Regions from separate parts of the Bacillus stercoris genome, predicted to be linked through region 1. Evidence: riboswitches for the same ligand, from Rfam matches in the RefSeq annotation. Region 1 holds a riboswitch; the other holds the start of a gene.
The links. A riboswitch is a leader RNA that binds a small molecule or an ion and turns the genes downstream of it on or off. The one in region 1 is predicted to bind cyclic di-AMP.
Positions count from the first base shown of each region.

Region 2: linked by a shared signal. The riboswitch ahead of ktrA (potassium uptake protein KtrA) and the one ahead of kimA (potassium transporter KimA) in region 1 are both predicted to bind cyclic di-AMP.

Region 1 covers NZ_CP121861.1:3,876,690-3,887,371, forward strand. Annotated here, with positions in the region: gene kimA (potassium transporter KimA) at 1-1,236, opposite strand, end outside; cyclic di-AMP (ydaO/yuaA leader) riboswitch at 1,430-1,573, opposite strand; gene QA442_RS20125 (cellulose biosynthesis cyclic di-GMP-binding regulatory protein BcsB) at 1,709-3,820, opposite strand; gene QA442_RS20130 (glycosyltransferase family 2 protein) at 3,826-5,088, opposite strand; gene QA442_RS20135 (DUF2334 domain-containing protein) at 5,081-6,790, opposite strand; gene epsK (cyclic-di-GMP receptor EpsK) at 6,801-7,652, opposite strand; gene QA442_RS20145 (lipoprotein YdaJ) at 7,633-8,721, opposite strand; gene QA442_RS20150 (DNA topoisomerase III) at 8,923-10,682, opposite strand, start outside.
Region 2 covers NZ_CP121861.1:1,198,813-1,209,494, forward strand. Annotated here, with positions in the region: gene iolU (scyllo-inositol 2-dehydrogenase) at 28-1,014, opposite strand; gene QA442_RS06190 (AI-2E family transporter) at 1,196-2,362, shown strand; gene QA442_RS06195 (undecaprenyl-diphosphate phosphatase) at 2,455-3,285, shown strand; tRNA gene QA442_RS06200 (tRNA-Ala) at 3,392-3,464, shown strand; gene cdoA (cysteine dioxygenase) at 3,555-4,040, opposite strand; gene QA442_RS06210 (MFS transporter) at 4,541-6,073, shown strand; gene lytG (exo-glucosaminidase LytG) at 6,234-7,082, shown strand; gene QA442_RS06220 (YiaA/YiaB family inner membrane protein) at 7,191-7,454, shown strand; gene ktrB (Ktr system potassium transporter KtrB) at 7,491-8,828, opposite strand; gene ktrA (potassium uptake protein KtrA) at 8,835-9,503, opposite strand; cyclic di-AMP (ydaO/yuaA leader) riboswitch at 9,576-9,724, opposite strand; gene bslA (biofilm surface layer hydrophobin BslA) at 9,871-10,416, opposite strand; gene gbsR (transcriptional regulator GbsR) at 10,612-10,682, opposite strand, start outside.

The DNA.
Region 1 (10,682 bases):
GGAGTTGATCAGCATTTTTCCGATCCAGCCTTTTGGTTTTTGCTTGATCCATTTTATGCACATGCCGGTTTGTGAAAGCGTAAATGGAATAAATACGCCCACAGCATATAACGGGATTAAGTGCTCCGTCTGTCCTCCGAATAAGATAATGAGAATAATGGAGGCAAAGCCTAAAAAGATAATCCCATTTGAGAAGCCTAAGCGGTCACCCCGAACTGTAAACATTCGCGGCATATACTGGTCTCTCGCCAGGTTGAAGGCAAGCTGCGGGAAAGCTGAAAATCCCGTATTTGCCGCAAGGACCAAAATAAGCGATGTGACACCTTGGATGACATAGTAGAACACATTCCGCCCGAAGGTTTCGGACGCAATTTGTGAAACCACTGTTTCATCGGGCTTAGGCGCCGTTCCATATCCGTATGCGAGCACCGTGATGCCGGAAAACAGAATCGCCAGCAAAATCCCCATCATCGCAAGCGTTCTTGCCGCGTTTCGCGCAGGCGGATTTTTGAAAGCAGGAATGGCGTTAGAAATGGCCTCAACTCCGGTCAACGCTGAGCATCCGGAGGAAAAAGCCTTAAGCAGCAAAAACAGCGTAATGCCGGCTACAGGTGTGCCAAGCGGTGTATGATGAACCGGCTGGTCTATTTGTCCTGTCATGAGCTTGAACAACCCGACTGCAATGAGAACCAATAGCGCCACCACAAACAGATAAACCGGGTAGGCAAGAATGGATGCCGATTCCGAAAGCCCGCGCAGGTTCAAAATCATAATCACTAACACGAGAAAAATAGCGATCGGCACATGATAATCATGCAATGCAGGAAAGGCCGACGTGATGGCGTCCGTTCCTGCGGAAATACTTACCGCTACCGTTAAAATATAATCGACAAGCAATGAACCGCCCGCGATCAATCCCGGCTTTTCACCGAGGTTTTCTTTCGAAACAACATAAGCCCCGCCGCCCTGCGGATAAGCGTAAATAATTTGCCTGTATGAAAGAATCAGTGCGAGCAGTAATATGAGAACGCCGACCGCAATCGGAATGGAGTACCAAAATGCGGCAGCACTGATTGTTGCTAAAATGATTAAAATTTGCTCTGTCCCATATGCGACAGATGACAGCGCATCTGAGGAAAGCATAGCCAAGGCTTTTAATTTCGTCAGTTTTTGCTCTCCCGCTGCTTGAGATTTTAGTGGTTTCCCAATCAAAAAACGTTTGATTGAATGATACATCGATGTCTTCCCCTTTTAATTTCTCATTTTTCAATTAAAACAATAAAACATCAGTGTCTTGCTCTCACATTTTGCAATAGTCCTTTCTGCTATGATGTCTCTGTATGCGATTTACATTCCTAAAAATGAACGGCAAAAAACACAGAGGCAAACGGATGCCCCTGTGCCATAACATCGAACACAGGTTTCATTCATCTCCTCTCACGAACGCTTACGAGGTTAGCTGACGGATTCGGGCATATGAGAGTTAGCCCTACCTAAAAAGGATTCACCCCAACGGCAAAAAGCCATTCTAATGGGTCCCCCGCTCTGATTTCAGATTAAGCGATTTGTTTTCTAAAAGAGATCATACTCCCGTTCCCACACGTTGTAAAGAGGCTTATTGGCCGGGCGGAAAAAATAAAATGATAGGTTCCACAAATGGAATTTACATACCAAAAATAAAAAAACAGAGGCTAGATTGCCTCTGTTTTTATTCTGTATCTGTCTTTCTTTTTCTTCGTCTTACGGCAACCCAAATGAACACTGCCGCAATCACCATAATAAGTGCCAGCACACCAATATACATCCATTTCTGGCTATGATCCTGTGTTGGTTGTTCTGCGCCGGAGCTGACTGTCTCCGATTTGAGCTGCTGGTGGTTTGTAAACACCTGCTGGCTATTTGTTTCATTAAGGACGGTTGCCGAATCATCGTTGCTGTTCAGATAATTGATGATCTCTTTCGTGACAGCCGTGCCTTCTCCTTTTGCCGGTGCAAAAACAGCCATTGTATAGTGTGAATCCCAAGGCGATGCTTGGGTAAATACCACTTGTTTTGTCGTCTCATTCAGCATCTCGAAATCAGATACATCAAACGAGCCGTTTTTTGCCTGCGGCACAAGCAGGTCTGATGATTTCTCCTTCAGAAGAGAAAATTGATTGATCCCCCCTATAAAAATGAGGTTTCGGCCTTTCGCATCGTTTGCTGTAACGTCAGATGATTTCTTTACCGTGTATGAATGCTGTGCTTCGCTGCCAAAGGATTCTGTTACGAGAGAAAGCTCCTCAAGCTTCGATTGGCTTACGGTGTCAGGAAGCACGATTACCGTTGTTTGATCCTGATTTCCGGCGTAAGGAAGCGGCCACTCCTGAAAATCCGCTGACGGGGACATCCCTTTGATGGCGTATGATAATGTACTGCTTTTATCAATAAAGACCCACTTTTCTTCATCAGTCGTGTTGCAAGGGTTGTTTTCCTTTAACCCGGTTGTGACGAACTGAATATCAATGTAGCGGTTTTTTTGCAGCAGCTTAGGGTCCACTTTCACCGTAACATGATAGAATCCGTTTTTATCTTCTTTTCCTAAGTCATCAAGCCGGACCGAGTGCGGCTGGCCGTTGATCATCACTTTCAGCTCTGAAGCCTGAGAAGGCGATTCACTTTCGTCCGTTGAAGCTTGAATCGTTTCAGACTTTTTCAGTTTAAGCGACAGCTTCGCTGATTGGTTTTCATCTAAAACCGCCGAAGCCGGATAAAAATAATGTGCTGAAGATGTTTTATCGGCTCCAATTGTGATATCGCCCGCTCCAAAATTCTCGAGGGTCAGCTTATCGCTTTCTTTTTTTTCTGTCTGCTTAAGCTTGCTGATTGAAAGTGTATCGCCGCTGAGCTGGCCTGTGTATGTCTGATCTGTCATCACGCTGATTTTTTTAGCGAGCACGTCCTCGGATGCAGCTTGCGCAAACAGAACCGGCTGCTGCTTGCCCTCTGCTTTCAGCACCCGCTCAGCAAGCAGAAGTTCTTCTCCTTTTGCCTGCAAGCCGGCTTGTTTCATCAGTTTTTTCACTTTGCCGTTCCAATGCTTGTCCACTCCGATAACAATCGTCGGCTTATCGATTTTTTTCAGCTCAGATTCTGTGACATACGCAATCCTGACACTGCTGTCCACCGTTTTCAAATAGCCTTCTGTTTTAACCGCAGCTTCAATTTCCGCCGAACTTGGGTCATCCGGAATGACGAGGGCGGTTTCTTCGCTTGTGTTTCCAGATTGGGCGAATGGGTACGGATAATGGTCCAGCGACGTTCCTTTCGCTTCACCGCTTTCAGCAAGTGTCAGCCGGCTGTCCGGATAAATTTTGATCCAGTTGCCAGACGTATCCTGTCTGACACACACGCCCTCTTTCATTACGCCGTAAAATTTCAGCGATACGTTGTGATAACCTTGCGCTGACTGGTTTTTATTCAGATTCAGCTTCACTGTTTTCCGCTTGGAATCACCATCAAGCTTTAACGTTTTGACTGGTTCATCATCAATGACAGCCGTTAACGATGAAGGAGAAATTAAAAGATTTGATGCTTCGTATTCAATGACCAATTGCTGATTGCCTGAAGAGGCGCCTGCCGGGATCTGATACGTCAGCTCCGCGCTGTCTTTTGATCCATACAGTGTAATCAGCTCGCTTGTCAGCACCTGCTGTTTGGCTTGTTCTTGGCTGCTTTTCCCAAGAAGCGAACCGCTGACCTGTACATCCTTGGCAAGAGCCGGTTGTCCAGCCATCGCCAGCAGCATGAAGCTTGTGAGAAAAATCATTATTTGTTTCAAAAAGGTCACCCGCTTTTATGTTGATTGTATCGTTCTGTCTTGTACCATTTGACCTCCTGCTTGAATAAACGGTGCTTGATTTCTACGAATAAAGAGTAGATAACAAGCACAATCCATGCCTGCGAGTATGTGAAGTACATGAGAAATACGATAAAAAAGTTTTGCCTGTTCATTTCTGTTTTTTCAATGCTCAACGTAATCATGACCTCTGTCATAAATAAGAAAAATGCCAAAATCCAGAGAATCATTGCCAAAAATCCAACCGATAAATGCAAATCATAAAACAAATTCACTACAAAAATCGTATTCGACATGATCACGCCAAAGAAAAACAAGAAGTACGTAAAGAAAAAATAAAACAAATCAAAGATAATCCGTTTTCGTTTCAGCTTAAAAAACTGCGCCAAAAATTTGAGCACGACATATTGATTGCCGCGCGCCCATCGGGTGCGCTGGCGCCACCATACCTTCCATGTTTCCGGCTCCTGCTCCCACGTGATGGCCGCAGGGAAAAAGCGAATGTGATAGCCGAGATTGTACACCCGAATGGTCAGCTCCGTATCCTCAGCGAGCGCTTTGTCATCCCAGCCTCCGAGCTTTTCGATAATGCTTCTGCGAATCGCGAAGTTGGTTCCTGGGATCGTGGCGATTTTAAACCACTTCCATCTGCCTCCCTGAGCCATCCACTGAAAACAGATCGTTTCGATATTGATAAACCTCGTCAGCAGCGTCTTTGCCGCATTGATGACGCGGAATTTCCCTACCACGGCGCCTGCCTTTTCGTCATTCATCAGGCCGAGCACGAGATAATACACGGCCATTTTCTCAGGCGTATTGTCGGCGTCATATACACAGATCACATCGCCATTCGATTCGGCAAAACCCGAGTTAAGTGCAGAGGATTTTCCTTTACCTGCGTTCGGCGGCTTCGTAATCACCATTTTGATGAAATCGTATTTCTCGGAAAATTCATTGACGATATCACCCGTCCGGTCTGACGAATTGTCATTCACGACGATAATCTCCAGACGGTCCTTCGGATAATAAAGGTTGACCATCGCCTTCAGCGTCTGCCGAATCACAACCTCTTCGTTATGCGCCGGGATGAGGACGCTGACCTTTGGCAGCTCCTTCATGTTTTCTCTCCACTTCGGGATATTCCGTTCGAAGGTCATATAGTGGCGGAACCCGCCCTGCATGAGGAACATGTGGTAGAGAAGCATCACCCATATTAAACTTAGCGAGATAAAGAACAGCGTATTACCCAAGGCTTCTTCTCTCCTTAAAAATTCGTTTTTTCAATGTGGCTCTCAAGTAAAACGTATAACTGACAAACATGATGACAAATAAGAGCACGACAGCGGAGAGAATCCATAATGCCTTTTCCAGAGGGGTTTGCCGATGATGATCGAAAAACTCGTCTATGGCGCTTACGCCGTTTTTCACCTGAATCGTTCCATCACCGCTTGTATGAATTTCCACTTTGTCTGTTTTGACGGTTTGTTGCGTTTTCTTTAAATCGAGCCATTCACTGTCTGGAATGCGTTCCATCTGATCAACCAGCTCCGGCAGATATTTCATCCCAAGGTACGGGTGATAAAATCCACCGGCTACTCCGCCTTCAAAATCAATCATCTGAGAGATATGCTCCTCCATCTCGCCGAGCGGGTTTTGCTTTGATGTATCAACAAAGCCGATCGTCTCCGGATAAAGCGTCATTCCATGCAGCATCGAGGGAGCGGTCACGAACGGAGGTGCACCGGAGGTTTTCCACGTTGTGTCGCTGAGCTGAACCTGGCCAAAAATGCTTGAAAAATACTGTGAAGCGATTTGATAGCCGTATTCGGACATCGTGTAATGCGGCGCTTCAAACGCCAGCGGGTAAAGACCCGATGATGTCAAATCCTCAATGGCCCGCGTCAGTTTTTGCTTTGTATACGTTTCTTCCTTTTCCCGAAATGGTTCGAGATAGCTGTGATAGGCTTGTTCGTTCGGGAAGTCCTGTGCCTTCTCCAAAATGGACGGGGGATCTTCGGCATTTCCGGATGTAATCGGCTGATCCGCCTTTGCATCCCAAAATTCAAAGCCCTCTCCTGTTTCACTGTAGCGATAAGCGTGAGTATAGCCGTGAACAATGATACTGCCACCCATGCTTTGCAGCTTTTTCAGCACCTTGACCATCTTCGGTTGATTAGACAAATACACTTTGTCGCCTGTTTCCGGATTCAAGTAAACCGGAATGACCGCCAGGATAAAAGGAATATGCCGCTTATGCAGATATGTACCGGCTTGAAGCAGCAATTTTTCATCAGACATCGGGCTGATATCCTCGAGACGCAAATACAATAACGTCGTCCCCGCCTTCTCTCCGAAGGCTTCTCTGAGCTGTTTCGCCACGATCAAATTGTCATTTAACAAATTCGTTAATCCAATGTACACATTCCCTTTTTTTGTTTTCCATATAAAAGAATGCGTTTTGCCGTCATCGGCTTTGAAGGTGTAAAGCGCCGTTCCTTTCAGGCCTGATACGCTCAGCACATTAAGCCCGCTTTCCAGAGACACATCGGCCTTTTCCGGCCTGCTGTGAACCTGAAACACATTTTCTTTGCGGGCTAATGAAAGCCCGGAAAATTGGCTGATTTGTCCTGCGTTATAGCCAATGGCGACAACCGGTTTTTTTACGCTGCTGATAAGAGACAGCAATTTTTTGCTGAGCTTTCTTTTCGTTTGGCCGTAATACATCACATGATCTTTTCCTTTGAAATCCGACGCTTCAACATCTGAATCTCTTTTGACTGTCACATGGGATGTAAAGTGTCCCGCAAGCAAATCGAGCATTTTGACTTGAGACGACTCTTTGCCGTCCAAGGTTGAATAGATGATGAGAATGCCGGCATCCCGCTCCTTCGCTTGCGCTGAAACGGGAAAAGACGCAATCGCTGAAAACAGAAGCAGCATGATGCAGAGCAGTGTGATTCCTTTATAGTTCATTCATCATCATCTCATTTTCCAGTTCTTCTAAAAATTGATCAGCTGTTTTGATATCTTTCCGGTAGGGCAAATAGCAAACGTGGAACGTAAGCGAGACATACTTTCCATTTTCCAGCTGATATGTATCCAATTGTTTCTTCAGCTTAGTCAGAACGGCTGGCATATGTTCAGCAGGCGTGTGCGTCAGCACGATCCCGATACGCTCGTCAGAGGGGCGGAATTTCTTATCCGTTTCCCGAACACTCGTCCTGATTTGCTGACCGACATATTGGAAGAGGCGATCCGTTTCTTTTTCACCGTACAAGGACTTAAACTCTTTGAAATAATGCATATGGAGCAGCAAAAACACAAAAGAATTGCCGTAGCGCTCCGCCCGCTTCATTTCTTCTGAAAGTTCCAGCTGCATCCTTTGCTTGTTATCAAACCCGGTCACTCTGTCAACAGCAACAAAACTTTTGATTTCGGATTGAAGCCGTGTGATTGAGCGCCGAAGCTCTGCTGTGATATCGTGGATTCTTCCGGAAATAAAAGAAAACAGCAAAAGCGCGATTCCCCACACGACAAGCACTTGCAGCCCTTCCTCAGCTGGAAAGAGCGATGCCTGTCCAGTCTGGAAAAACATCATTAAGGTGCCGAGAACAAAAAGTACGATTAAGGTCACCGCCAGCGCGTAAATCGGGCCGAACCAGATGCCTGCGGCGATGACGACAAACGTGATGCAAAGGATCAGGGCGCCTTCCGATTGCTGGGCTGACACATAATAAATAAACAGAGACAGGGCCGCGATGAGCCCTGAAAAATAAGCAAATAATTTTTGTGATTCATTGAATGATATTTTCATTAAAAAGCTTCCTTTCGGCTAACAGCGGCAGCAGATTATCAAATGAATGCGTCTGAGTGCCGCTCATATAGCCTCCATAATACGATTTCACCGGATCATGAATTTCAAAGTCATTCATTCTGTCATATATGGCTTTGATGACAGAGCTGTTTTCATGCTGTTTTGTCAAAAACAATACGGCTAATGCATATACGGATGGCGATTCATATTGGACGGCAGGCTCCTTCGTATCTGCCGAATATCGCCCGTACAGTTTTCCGTTTGTCTGAAATTCCTGCTTGATCCAGTCCGCTAAAACAGATGCTTTTTCATCCCCTTCCGGCAAATGCCAAGCAGTGTAAAGCTGATCAATCAGGTTGATTTCACTGTCATATGTGTATTCCTTCGTCTCCGAGCTGTATGTCTTCGGCAGAAAGCCATTTTTTAAAGGAGCTGAATAGAGAACATTGGCATTCCGCTGTTCTGTTTCTTCGTCTATGATTCCATTCTTCTTTAAGACAGCTAAGGCATCAGGCAAGACGTATGAAAGCGTCACATCCTTTGAAGCGGCCTGTGAGTCGTAAAAGTCAGTAAATAACCCGTTGTTCATATTGTATGTCTTCAAAGCCGTGCCGATATCCTTAGCCGTTTGCGCGTAGTCGCTGCGGACCCATTTTGCGGCGGCTTGGTCAAGAGACAGCATAATTCTCATATCATCTATCAGCGCATTTGTCCCGCTCGCTTGGCCACTTTGAATCTTCCACGTCACCAAATGATTGCTCATCAGAAATGAATCAGTCAGATGCTGATATTGGTCTTGGAAATGCGGTGCGTCATTTTTGCTGAGCAGAAACTCCATCCACAGGCCGAGAGATTCCGATAAATACGAAGGCTGGTCTGAAAAATCGGTTTTGATCAGCCCTTGTTCATTCATTAGATTATGATAGATGAAATATTCCGCTGGCTGCAGCGGGCTGGTGTTCACTTCTGCCGCCGACTGATTTTGGGCCTTATTTCCAGCTTCAGCACACCCTGCGGAAAGTCCGATAGATAAGAAGAATAAGATGACAGCAATTAGTGCATGCCTCACAGGCAAATCCCCCTTTGTCGCCTGAAGCGAATCAGACGCTCACAAATAGTTATAGAAGAAAATATGACTGCCATGTTACAAAGTACATTTACTATAAAAGAAAAAAATGCAGATTGCTAGCTTTTTTTTCCCTTTTTGAACATTTAAAAAACGGGACCTAAGTCCAATAGAAAAACCTGTGCGATAGGCACAGGTTTTTTATTATTTATCCAAACCGAGTTTTTTCAGCTGTTCTGCCAGCGCGTTGTTAATCGGCTCATCTTTATTTTGTTTTTTCAAATAAGAGGACACGTCCCGTTTGGAAGCACGCGCTTTGTCTTTGTTTTTTCGTTTTTCAAATACAGAGAGCTTCTCACGGTGGCCGCACACACACGCAAAGGTCTGGCCCTCACCTTGGCCGCGAAGCTCCATTCTTTTATGGCAGTTCGGGCAGCGCGCGTTTGTTTTTCGGGCAATCGTTTTTCTGCTTCCGCATTCACGGTCTTGGCACACGAGCATCGTCCCGCGTTTGCCGTTTACTTTCAGCATCATTTTGCCGCATTCCGGACATGCCGTTCCCGTGATGTTGTCGTGTCGGAAGGTTTGGCTGCTGTTTTTGATGTCTTTTACCGTTTGGTGAGCGTAAGCCTTCATGTCTTTAATAAAGACAGCCGCTTTCAATTTGCCGGCCGCGATCGCAGACAGCTTTTGCTCCCATTCTGCCGTTAAAGCCGGTGATTTCAGATCCTCCGGAACAAGCTGCAGGAGCTGTTTTCCTTTAGAAGTGATAAAAATATCCTGGCCTTTTTTCTCGATTAAAAAGCTGTTGAACAGTTTTTCAATGATGTCGGCACGCGTTGCCACCGTGCCGAGGCCGCCTGTCTCTCCAAGCGTTTTGACGAGGCCTTTCTCTTCTCCCTGCATAAATGCGCTTGGGTTTTCCATCGCTGACAGCAGGGTCCCTTCATTAAAGCGGGCGGGCGGCTTCGTTTGGCCGCTTGTTTCCGTTAACGTGCGGACGGCAAGTGTGTCGCCTTTTTGAAGCGCAGGAAGTGTCTGATCTCTGTCATCGTCCTGCTCATCATCCTCATCCGCCATATCATAAACGGCTTTCCATCCTTGCGACTGTACGGTTTTGCCTTTTGCCGTAAAGGTTTCTCCGCCGATTTCTGCGATGACCTTTGTTTCTTCATATTCGAATGCAGGCATTAATACTGCAAGGAAACGTTTCGCAATCAGGTCATACAGCTTTCGTTCCTTATCACTCAGACTGCTCAGAATGAGCGGCTCTTCGGTCGGGATAATCGCATGGTGGTCTGACACCTTCGCGTCATTGACGTAGCCCTTATGGGATTTGATGCCGCGTTTTTTAATTTGGCTGACATATTGGGCGTACGGTTTTACTTCCATGCCTTCCAGACGGTCTTTCAACGTCGGGACGATGTCACTGGATAAAAATCTAGAGTCCGTCCGCGGATATGTGACGAGCTTATGCTGCTCATACAGCTTCTGCAGCACAGAAAGCGTTTCTTTAGCAGAAAAACCGAAGCGCTTGTGGGCGTCACGCTGCAGCTCCGTTAAATCATAAAGCGCAGGCGCAAAGCTTTTTTTCGCTGTTTTTTTCAGCTCGGCTATGACCGCTTGCTTTCCTTCGAGGTCTTTTAGCAAACGGCTTGTTACGTCTTGATTGAACGTTCTCGTCTGCTTTGATTTCTTATCCTGCCACGTCAGCGTCATGCCGTCGACTGCTGCACGTATGCCGTAATACGGGACTGGCGTAAACGCTTGAATGTCTGCCTCGCGCTTTGCAATCATGGCAAGCGTCGGGGTCTGCACACGCCCGCATGAGAGCTGGGCATTGAATTTGGTTGTCAGCGCACGGGTCGCATTAATCCCTACAATCCAATCCGCTTCCGCTCTGGCGACAGCAGAATGGTACAGGTTTTCGTATTCTTTGCCGCTGCGAAGCTTTTGAAATCCTT
Region 2 (10,682 bases), 1.6 Mb from region 1:
GCGTCATTTGTACGCGGGCGGATTTTTTTAAGCATGATCAGCAGGGTACACAATCCCCATTTGCTTTCTTGCTTCTTCCATAATTTTTGCAGTGGTCAAAGACCGTTCAAATGTATTTTCTTCCGATTCCTGCTTATTCTCTTTTATGAGCGTGACAAATTCTTCTGCTTCGTAGAACATCGCCGGTTTAGGGTCAGGGATCGCAATGTTTTCAAGGCGGCCGTCGCGGTAGCGGATTTCAACACGTTCAGGCCGGTGAATCGTATCAATTACAATCGTTCCGTCTTCACCCTGGATTTCCGCCGGGGCATAGGAAGTAGAGATTTTAGAATGCATCAGAACAGCTTCGAACCCATCGTAAGACAGAATGACAGTTCCCTCTCCGTCCACTCCGGAAGACAAAGCATATCCGTTTGCTTTTACATCCTTTGGCTCGCCAAACAGCACAACAGCCGGATAAATACAATAGACGCCAATATCCATTAATGACCCATTGGAAAGCTCAGGCTGAAACGCATTCAAAACAGTTCCGTTTCTGAACGCGTCATACCGTGAGGAGTATTGACAGTAGCTTGCGGTAAATCTGCGGACAGTGCCGATTTTATGCAGGTGTTTTTTCAGCTCTTTGAAATTCGGCAGGAAAGTGGTCTTCATCGCTTCCATGAGGACAACGCCGTTTGCCTTAGCCGCTGAGATCATCTCTTCTGTTTCTCTTGTATTTGAAGCAAACGGCTTCTCACAAAGCACATGCTTGCCGTGGTTCATAAAGAGTACGGCTTGTTCCTTGTGAAGAGCGTTCGGGCTGGCTATGTATACGGCATCAAAACAATTGGTCTCCGCCATTTCCTGAAGGTCTGAGAAGGTATGCGCAGCATTGTGTTTAGCAGCAAACTCAGCAGCGCGTTCAGCCGATCTTGAATAAACAGCAGTCAGCTGAAAATCTTCTATATCCGCTGCTGACTCAAGAAAGCGGTCTGTAATCCAGTTGGTTCCTATTATTGCAAAACGTATCACTCGTATCGCTCCTTTTGCATGATATAGCTAAATTATAGCTTAAAAAGAACAAAATCACATGATAGATGTAACTAGAATGTGACAACAGAGAAAGCTTTTCCAGCAATTAACGGTTATTATTTTTCATTATAGGGACGATAGTGTACAATTTAACTAAACTATGTATGACGGAGGAACGATAGTGGAGACGTTGCAAACATGGAGCGGCAGATTCAAGCGATTCTTCTTGGACAATAAGTTTGTTTTATTTTTGCTTGTGCTGCTGCTGATTGGTTTAAATATTCTTGTATTTACAAAAACATCATTTATTTTCACCCCGATTATTGTTCTGCTCAAAACAATTTCACTTCCGATTATTTTGACAGGCATTGTTTTTTATCTGTTAAATCCAGTTGTCGATTTCCTGGAGAGAAGAAGAATAAGAAGAATCTATTCTATATTGCTGTTATATCTATTGATTATCGGGCTGATCACGATCACGATCGTGTCCATCATCCCCTTTTTAAAAGAACAAATTATGAGTTTGATTGACAATATCCCGAGATATGTCGACGTCGTAGAAGACCAAACGAAACAGCTGATTGGCAGCAACTTCGTCAATCAGGCCCAGCAAACGATGAACATTAATATATCTGATCTCGCGACAAAGGTTTCGGACCAGGCAGCGACAATCGTAAACAGCACCTTTACCGGTGTTGGGAATTTTATCGGCGCGCTGACTGAGATTATCATTTCGATCGTCACGGTTCCGTTTATTCTTTTCTATTTGCTAAAAGACGGAAAAAAATTACCGGTCTACATACTGAAGTTTGTGCCGACTCGATTGAAAGAACAGACATATACAGTCTTAAGTGAAATGAATCATCGGTTAAGTTCTTATATCAGAGGCCAGATCATTGTCAGCTTCTGTATCGGGTTTTTGCTGTTTATCGGTTATTTGATTATCGGCCTTGATTATGCTTCATTGCTCGCAGTCATTGCGGCTTGTACAAGCATTGTTCCATATTTAGGGCCAACGATTGCCATCACGCCTGCAATTATCATCGCCATAGTGACATCGCCGCTCATGCTGCTTAAGCTGGTGATCGTTTGGACCATTGTTCAGCTGATTGAAGGGAAGCTGATCTCTCCGCAAATTATGGGGAAAAACCTTCACATCCACCCGATCACGATTATATTTCTGCTGTTAACAGCCGGCAAACTGTTTGGTGTTGTTGGAATCATTCTTGCCATTCCGGGCTATGCAGTCGTCAAAGTCATTACAACACATTTATTTGACTGGTTTAAAATGCGGTCACATTTATACGACGAAGAAAAAAATGAAAATATGCCGGGTCATAAAGTGTGATTTTCGTTTATAGTTATATAAGACGGGCTTTCCATTTATGGGAAGCTCCCGTTATGTAAAAAAATAAATGTCTAATGGGGAGAATCAAAATCATGACTCTATGGGAATTGTTTGTAGCCGCCATTTTAGGAATCGTAGAAGGATTAACAGAGTACGCGCCGGTTTCTTCGACAGGACATATGATCATAGTAGACGACATCTGGCTTAAATCAAGTAATCTGATGTCAGAAGAAGCTGCTAATTCATTCAAAGTAGTTATTCAGCTAGGATCCATTTTAGCAGTAGCTATCGTGTTTAAAGACCGAATTTTAAATTTACTCGGCTTGAAAAAAAATATTACAAGCGACCAGAAGCAGGGACATAAATTAAGCATTGCCCAAATTGCTGTCGGGCTCGTTCCAGCTGCTGTTCTCGGCTTTTTGTTTGAAGATTACATTGATGAATATTTATTTTCCGTTAAAACTGTGGCCTTCGGTTTAATCGCCGGGGCAGTCCTGATGCTTTTTGCTGACTGGGTAAATAAGCGGAAAGCAGCGACAGACACCCTCGACCGCATTTCCTATAAACAGGCGATAGCAGTCGGCTTATTCCAATGTCTTGCCCTTTGGCCGGGTTTCTCACGTTCAGGTTCAACCATTTCCGGAGGTGTTATTCTCGGGTTAAACCACCGAGCGGCAGCCGATTTTACGTTTATTATGGCGATGCCGATCATGATGGGAGCAAGTTTTCTGAGCCTTGTGAAACATTGGGACAGCTTAAGCTCGGATTTGATGCCGTTTTTCATCGTCGGCTTTATCTGTGCCTTTGTTGTCGCGTTGTTTGTCGTCCGTTTCTTCTTAAGACTGATTAATAAAATCAAACTCGTCCCATTTGCAATCTATCGAATTATTCTCGGTGTGATTTTACTTTTAATCATGATGTAAGTCGAAAAATAAGGCTCATCCCGAGCCTTATTTTTTCTGTCAATTCAAGAGGAAACAGCTTGTTTTTCAAAAAAAAATCATCTATAATAAACATGACGTTACATACGGGGCCATAGCTCAGCTGGGAGAGCGCTACGCTGGCAGCGTAGAGGTCAGGGGTTCGAGCCCCCTTGGCTCCATACCTGTAAACCCTTATTCGATAAGGGTTTTTTTGTTTTGAGAAAAAGGTTCATTCTCTGAATCCTCCAGTTGAACAGTTCATCTGTCAATCATGAATTTTCCAAGACCCCCCTTTGTTCTTCAAAGACCGTCATGTCTTTCAAAGGGGGGGAGTAGACATGAAGAGATACCATTCGTTCGGACGCCGGATTGGACATTTTGTGAATTAAACCTTTAGTTGAAATAAGGCATTCTCCTTCGTGGACAAAGTATGAATTGGAGAGTTCTGCGTGTTCGCCGGTTGAGCGATAGATAGAATTAAGGAGTTTTCCTTCTAGCACCATTGCACAACCAATAGATTGGCCATGATCGTGGACGGTTGTCTCCTCGTTAGGCGGAATGTGAATTACGATAATCTCCAAATCATTGTTTCGATAGATGGCATTTCGGCCGTAGGCGTACTGGTCTGGCTCCTTAATATACGGTTGACTCAATTGTGCTGCGTTTGGAATTTGTTTTAATGATGCTGCTAAATCTTTAACCGATGGATTTTTCAAGCCGCCAAAAATATCTTGGATACACTCATACAGTTCCATTCGTTTTGCCTCCCGGAAAAAATAAAAATTTCCTAACATTGGTATTTCACAGATTAATTCATGGTATTTACCTATATACAAATTAGAGGCGGCAAACGCCCAGTGAACACAAAAAAATGTGCGGTCAACACGTTGGCTTATCACCAACCTATTCGAGCTTATTAGTTGGAATAGGGGGATGAAAGGATTCAAGCTGCCTGCTTTGATTTTTGATTCACTTGAAGGAACAAGCGAGGAGTTTTAGGCTCTTATACACAATATCGGGGCAAAAACTGTTTATGTTAGAGCTTGAAATTTGCGCCATTGACAAAACACAGTCGGTTTGAAATAATATTTGAATATATGCTCATTTGTTCACATAGTTATAATAAAATAATATCATTTCCCCTGAAAGGGAGAATATTAGAATGAAAGCTAATGGTATGCGAAAATCTATTAGCTTCTTTTGTTTTAAAAAAATGGTGTATTTCGCATGTATTCATATAGGAAGGAATGACAACATGAAGACAAAACACTATTGGGTGATTTCTTTGCTCGCCGTTTTAGCGGTCGGGCCGGGATTGATGTCTAACACGGCATTGTCGTCAGTTCAAAGCCTTGTTCAGAAAGCGGTTGGAACAAGTGTCTTCACATCAGTAAATCCAATATTGATCGGAAATATGGCCTTTGCCTTGTTAGTTCCGACAGGACCGCTGCTGAGGAAAAAATTCGGTGCTCGTCCCGTCTACCTTGCTTCATTACCTGTTTTTATACTAGGCTCACTGCTCATCGCATTTTCAAACGATATTGCATGGATGGCGGCAGGACGCTTTTTACAGGGAGCGGCAACAGGTGTCATGCTGATGATTATGATTCCAATGCTTGTACTGTCATTCCCGATTGAACGCAGGAACTATGCCCTGCTTGTGCTGATTGGGGGCTTTTATGGTTCTGTTATCATCGGCACGATCATGGGAACGATTGCAACAAGCTATGGGCATTGGAGATGGCTGTTTATCACCTTTGGCACATTGTCACTGATCGGTGTCGCGGTGAGCTATTTCTTTCTCCATGACGAACATCACGGAGCGGCGGCTCAAGAACAGCCCCTTGATCGTGCGGGAATTCTTTTATCTGTTCTCCTTGCCGCAGCCTCAGCGGTTTCATTCATTTTTCTGCAAAAATGGGGGCTTTCATCGGGTTATGTATGGACAGGTTTCGGTATGACGTTATGTTTGTTCATTGTTCTATTAATAGTAGAATATAAAGTGAAAAATCCCTTCATTTCAATTAAACTAATGCTTCTGCCAAAACCGGTGCTCGGGTTATTGATCATAGCTGCAGGGACGATAACGGTAGCTGTCAGCCTGTCTGCTTTTCAAGGCTTGCTCCGTCAAATGTATGATATTTCTCAGGAGCATCTCATTCTTTTAAACTTGACTCTTTTAATCGGAGTGGCGATCGCGGCCATTTTGAGCGCTCTGTTTTATGATAAAGTCGGACCAGGGATGCTCGGTATTATCGGCGGACTTATTCTCGTCTTTGTAAATTTTCAATGGCTGCATATGCAGGATCAATCGTCTCTCTATATGTTCGCAGCACTGTTTATCATGCTGGCAGCGGGAACAGGCCTGACAGTCGCCGCAGGGCTGATGGGAGCTGCCATGGGAGGACCGCTGCCTGATTTGGTCAAGAGAATGACAGCTGTCCAGTTTTTAAGGTTGTTTGTCTATATGGGGGTTCCGATTCTCATCGGTTTTTTCACGAAAAAAGATGCTGCCAGACAAAACGGTTCGGTACAGGATTCTATGATGACTGCTTATCATGATCTCTTTTTCATTTCTTTTATCCTCAGCGTTCTGCTCGTCTGCCTGTCATTTTGTATGAATGCTACAGGAATGGGGCACAAGCTTGCACATAAACCACATGACCAAGCAAAAACAGCTCCGGAACCGGCCGTTTCAGGACAGGGATTGTCGAATGCAACTGTCAAATCACATCAAGTAATCAATGATACAGAATATCGGAATGCACTCAGAAATTTGCAAAAGTAGAAACGTGATAAAAACCTTTTCCTTTCATGAAAAGGTTTTTATTATGCAATCTTTTCCCAACTTTATCCCTAAAGAATTGAAAAATATTAGAAGTGCAAGTAAAATTCTAAAAGGTAGATTCTTTTACATTCGTAATCTCTTAATTCGAAGGAAGGTTTTCATGGCCCGTAAAAAATTGAAAAAACGTAAACTCTTCATTTCACTATTTTTCATTGTATCGATTCCGCTAGCTCTGTTTGTTTTAGCGACAACTTTATCAAAACCGATTGAAACATCTAAAGAAACCGAAGAAGTTGATGAACAGCAAGTATTTATAGACAGCCTGTCCGGGCATGCCCAAATTTTGTATGAAAAATATCATGTCCTCCCCAGCATCACAATCGCTCAGGCCATTCTCGAATCCGACTGGGGGAACAGCGAGCTGGCTACTAAGGCGAACAACCTTTTTGGCGTGAAAGGAAATTATAAAGGCCATCACGTTACGATGGAAACGGACGAAGTTGAAAAAGGGAAAAGAAAAACCATTCGTGCGAAGTTTCGAAAATACAGCACGTTTTTTGAATCGATGGATGATCATGCCCAATTGTTCGTCCGCGGCACATCGTGGAATAAAAAGAAGTATAAACCTGTGCTTGAGGCTGGAGATTATAAGGAAGCTGCGACTGCACTGCAAACAGCAGGATATGCTACAGACCCTGACTACGCTCATAAAATCAGCGCTATTGTGGAAAAATACGATTTGGATGAGTACGATAAGGTAAACCCATCCCTCAAATCAGTGGATTTACATGCTTCCATTAAAGATAGTGCCGTCCAAGACGTATGGTCCAAGCCTTCTACTGATGATCGGTCTATAAGGCTTACCTCTGCCCAATCTTACGTCGGCAAAGATATAAAGGTTGTGTCTAAAAAACAGAAAGGCCAGTCTGTATGGTACCAATTCCAAATCAATAATAAACTCATCGGCTGGATTGATGATTCAGCTATTGAAATAAAGGAAGCAACCTAAGTCCTTTTTACTGGTATTTTTAATTCTTTGTTCCATTCAGGGGAATTTGAGGTATAATATTCCACGACAGTTATCACTAATTAACTATGCTTTTGGGAGGGAACAAAGGTGCAGAAATATAGACGCAGAAATACGGTTGCCTTTACCGTATTGGCTTATTTCACTTTTTTTGCGGGAGTATTTTTGTTTAGTATCGGACTCTATAATGCTGATAACCTGGAACTCAATGAAAAAGGTTATTACATCGCTGTTATGATACTCGTAGCTGTTGGCGCGATTCTTACACAAAAAGTGACCCGTGATAACGCAGAGGACAACGAGATCATCGCAGAACAAGAAAAAAGACAAAATCAATCTCATATCGAATCATAAAAAAATCCGGCGATTGCACGCCGGATTTTTTTGATATCACCCTGTAAACACTTCGCCGTCAGGGTATCGAATATTTGATTGCTCTGTTTTTGCGAATGAAAACACGAACGTTAAAGGACCAATTCTTCCGATGAACATGATGACAATGATGATACACTTTCCAGCTGTTGTCAGTTCAGGAGTAAGCCCCATCGATAGGCCGACAGTTCCGAAAGCGGAAAAGGTTTCAAACACAATTTGAATAAACGGCGCTTGTTCTGTGATCGTCAGGGCGAATATCCCTAAAAACACGATGAACAAACCGGTGACGCTTACAGCTAAAGCTTTAATGATTATCGGATATTTGATGGAGCGGCGGAAAATCACCGTTTCTTTTTTACCTCTCAAGTAAGCAATAACAGATGTTAAAATCACGATGAACGTAGTCAGCTTAATGCCGCTCGCCGTAGAAGCGCTGCCTGCTCCGATAAACATCAATAATAAAGTAAATACAATCGTTCCTTCTCTCATACTTCCAAAATCAAGGGAGTTGAAGCCTGCGGTTCTCGGCGTCACTGCCTGAAAATAGGAAGCCCATAGTTTATCCCCTATATGCAGGTGGCCAAGCGTGCCAGGGTTGCTGTACTCTAGAATAAAGATCACAAGCATAGCAATCGCATTCAACATCAGCGTTCCTGTAAGCATAAGCTTTGTATGTAAGGAAAAAGCTTTGAAACGCCGATTTTTCATAATGTCAAACAGAACCGTAAATCCGATCCCTCCTGTAATAAATAAGAAAGTAATCACAAGGTTCACTGTAGGGTCCCCAACGTAGCTCATCAAATTATCAGGCCACAGCGAAAACCCGGCATTGTTAAAAGCAGAAATCGCGTGAAACAGACTGGCAAACAAGCCAGATGACCAGCCATACTGAGGCACAAGCCGGATGGATAGGATGAGTGCTGCTATCAATTCAATACTGATCGAGAACAGAAACAGGACTTTGACAAGGCCAATGACGCCGCCGATTGTCGGCTGATTTAAGGCTTCCTGAACCAGCATTCGTTCTTTCAACCCGATTTTTTTCCCTAATATCATGACGATCAAAACAGCAAACGTCATAAATCCAAGCCCACCGATCTGAATCAGCCCCATGATGACAGTTTGCCCGAAAAGTGTAAATTCTGTACCGGTATCGACAACTGCAAGCCCTGTAACGGTTGTAGCGGAAGCTGCAGTAAAAAGGGCATCGATCCATGACAATGGCTTCAGTGTAGAAAACGGAAGCTTTAACAGCACAGCCCCGATGATAATGGTTAGGAAAAAACCAATTGCAAGCACTTGAGGCGGTGTAAACCGAACCCATTTGATCACTTTATCCTTTTGAAGTGTCACCTTTGTCTACATCCCTTCGTTTTCAAAACGTTTAATATCCTTTTTGTGCCCCATGATCACCAGGCAATCCTGCTCGTGAATGATGTCTTCAGGTGCGGGAGAAAGACGGATATCTCCATGATGTTTAATGGCCAGGATCGTGCAGCCGTACTTTGCTCTCACATTCAGGTCAATAATTGATTTTGAATCAAGCTTTCGCGTTGCCAGCAGCTCGACAATACTGTAATCATCAGATAAATCAATGTAATTCAAAACGTTTTCGTCAGAAAGGCTTTGTGCGATCTTGACTCCCATGTCTTTTTCAGGGTGGATAATACGATCCGCGCCGATTTTTTCAAGCACCTTGTGATGATAATAGTTTTGAGCTTTCACCCAAATATTAGGGATATCAAATTCCTTTAATAATAGGGTGGTCAGTGTACTCGCTTGAATATTCGCTCCGATGGCAACAATTACATATTCAAAATTGCGTATTCCTAATGAAAGCAATTCGTTTTCTTCGGTGGCGTTGGCAATTACCGCATGAGTGGCGTAAGAAGCATATGCATTGACCTTTTCTTCGTTGATATCAACTGCAAGGACCTCGTGTCCCATTCTGTGCAGTTCTTTGCAAATGCTGCCGCCAAACCGGCCCAGCCCGATCACGGCAAATTGCTTATTTTTTATTCTTCCCACTGTTCATAACTCCCTTAGTAAAATTAACGTTTTTTAAGCAAAAAAGACCATTTCAAAGAATGGTCGCAATAGACCTCCTCTCTGTATACGCCTACGAGGTTAGCTGTCGGATTAGGGATTCAGAGTACCCCCTCTTACTTAGTAAGATTCACCCCAAGGCTGTTAATAAAACAGCCAATCGTTGGTTCCCCCGTTCGTGTTTGATTAAGCGGTAAAAGAGACTTTATGAAATTGAACACTCAAGAATTTACTCCTGTTTCTAGTGTTTGTCAATTTAAATTTTAAACCAGAAAAAAGATAACGGAAATGAGAGAAAAAAGGGTAGGGGAAAACGCAAAAAAAGACCGGTGTTAACCGGTCTTTTACATTAGTTGCAGCCGCATGGCTGAGTCGGAGGAGTACTGCGCTTAGCCACGTCAATGCTGGCTTCTGCGTAAAATTTATTTCCGATGCTCAATGATTTATTCTCCGCGCGGAAAGTATATGTACCAGCGGCAGGAAGTGTTTTGTTATTCAGTTTTAATTTGAATTCGCCAGCTCCTAACAAATCAAGTGCCAAAGGAATTCTCACTGTTTTCCCATTATTGAGGATCTGTGTTTCACGCAAGGCATTACCGTTCATTGTGTCCTTCGTATTTGCAGTAAATCCGCTTGGTAACGTAAATTCCATCACGCCAAGGCTGAGAAGCGTATTTGGACGGTAAGTCAATTCGATATCTGAGAAAGACCATTCCGTTTTGCTGGCGCCAGTGATTGTTGCGAACAATGAAGCAGTAGACTGTGTTCTCATAGTAGATTCAGTATGAGCTTTAGTTGATGTAGATTCAGCCGCGAAAGAAGCTGTTGGTGCAGAAACGAGTAACCCGAGACTTAGTGCACTAATTGCCAAAGAAGATAATAATTTGCGTTTCATAATAAAATTCCCCCTAAAAATTAATAAATTAAAGGCCTGCCCGCTTTTCACCTCCTCTGAAAGGCCAAATACAAATTTTACCTACATAAAATTACCATCAAATATTTTGGAAGTAAATGGGGTGTTTTTCCCGTATTTTTCAAATTTGTAGTAGTTACACTAAAAAAACGCCTGGTTTCCCAGGCGTTTGCTGTTTTACTTTGTTTCGATCGGTATAAATTTAAAAATTTCTCCGCTCTGCACCGCTTCAGCAAGCCGCTTCAGCC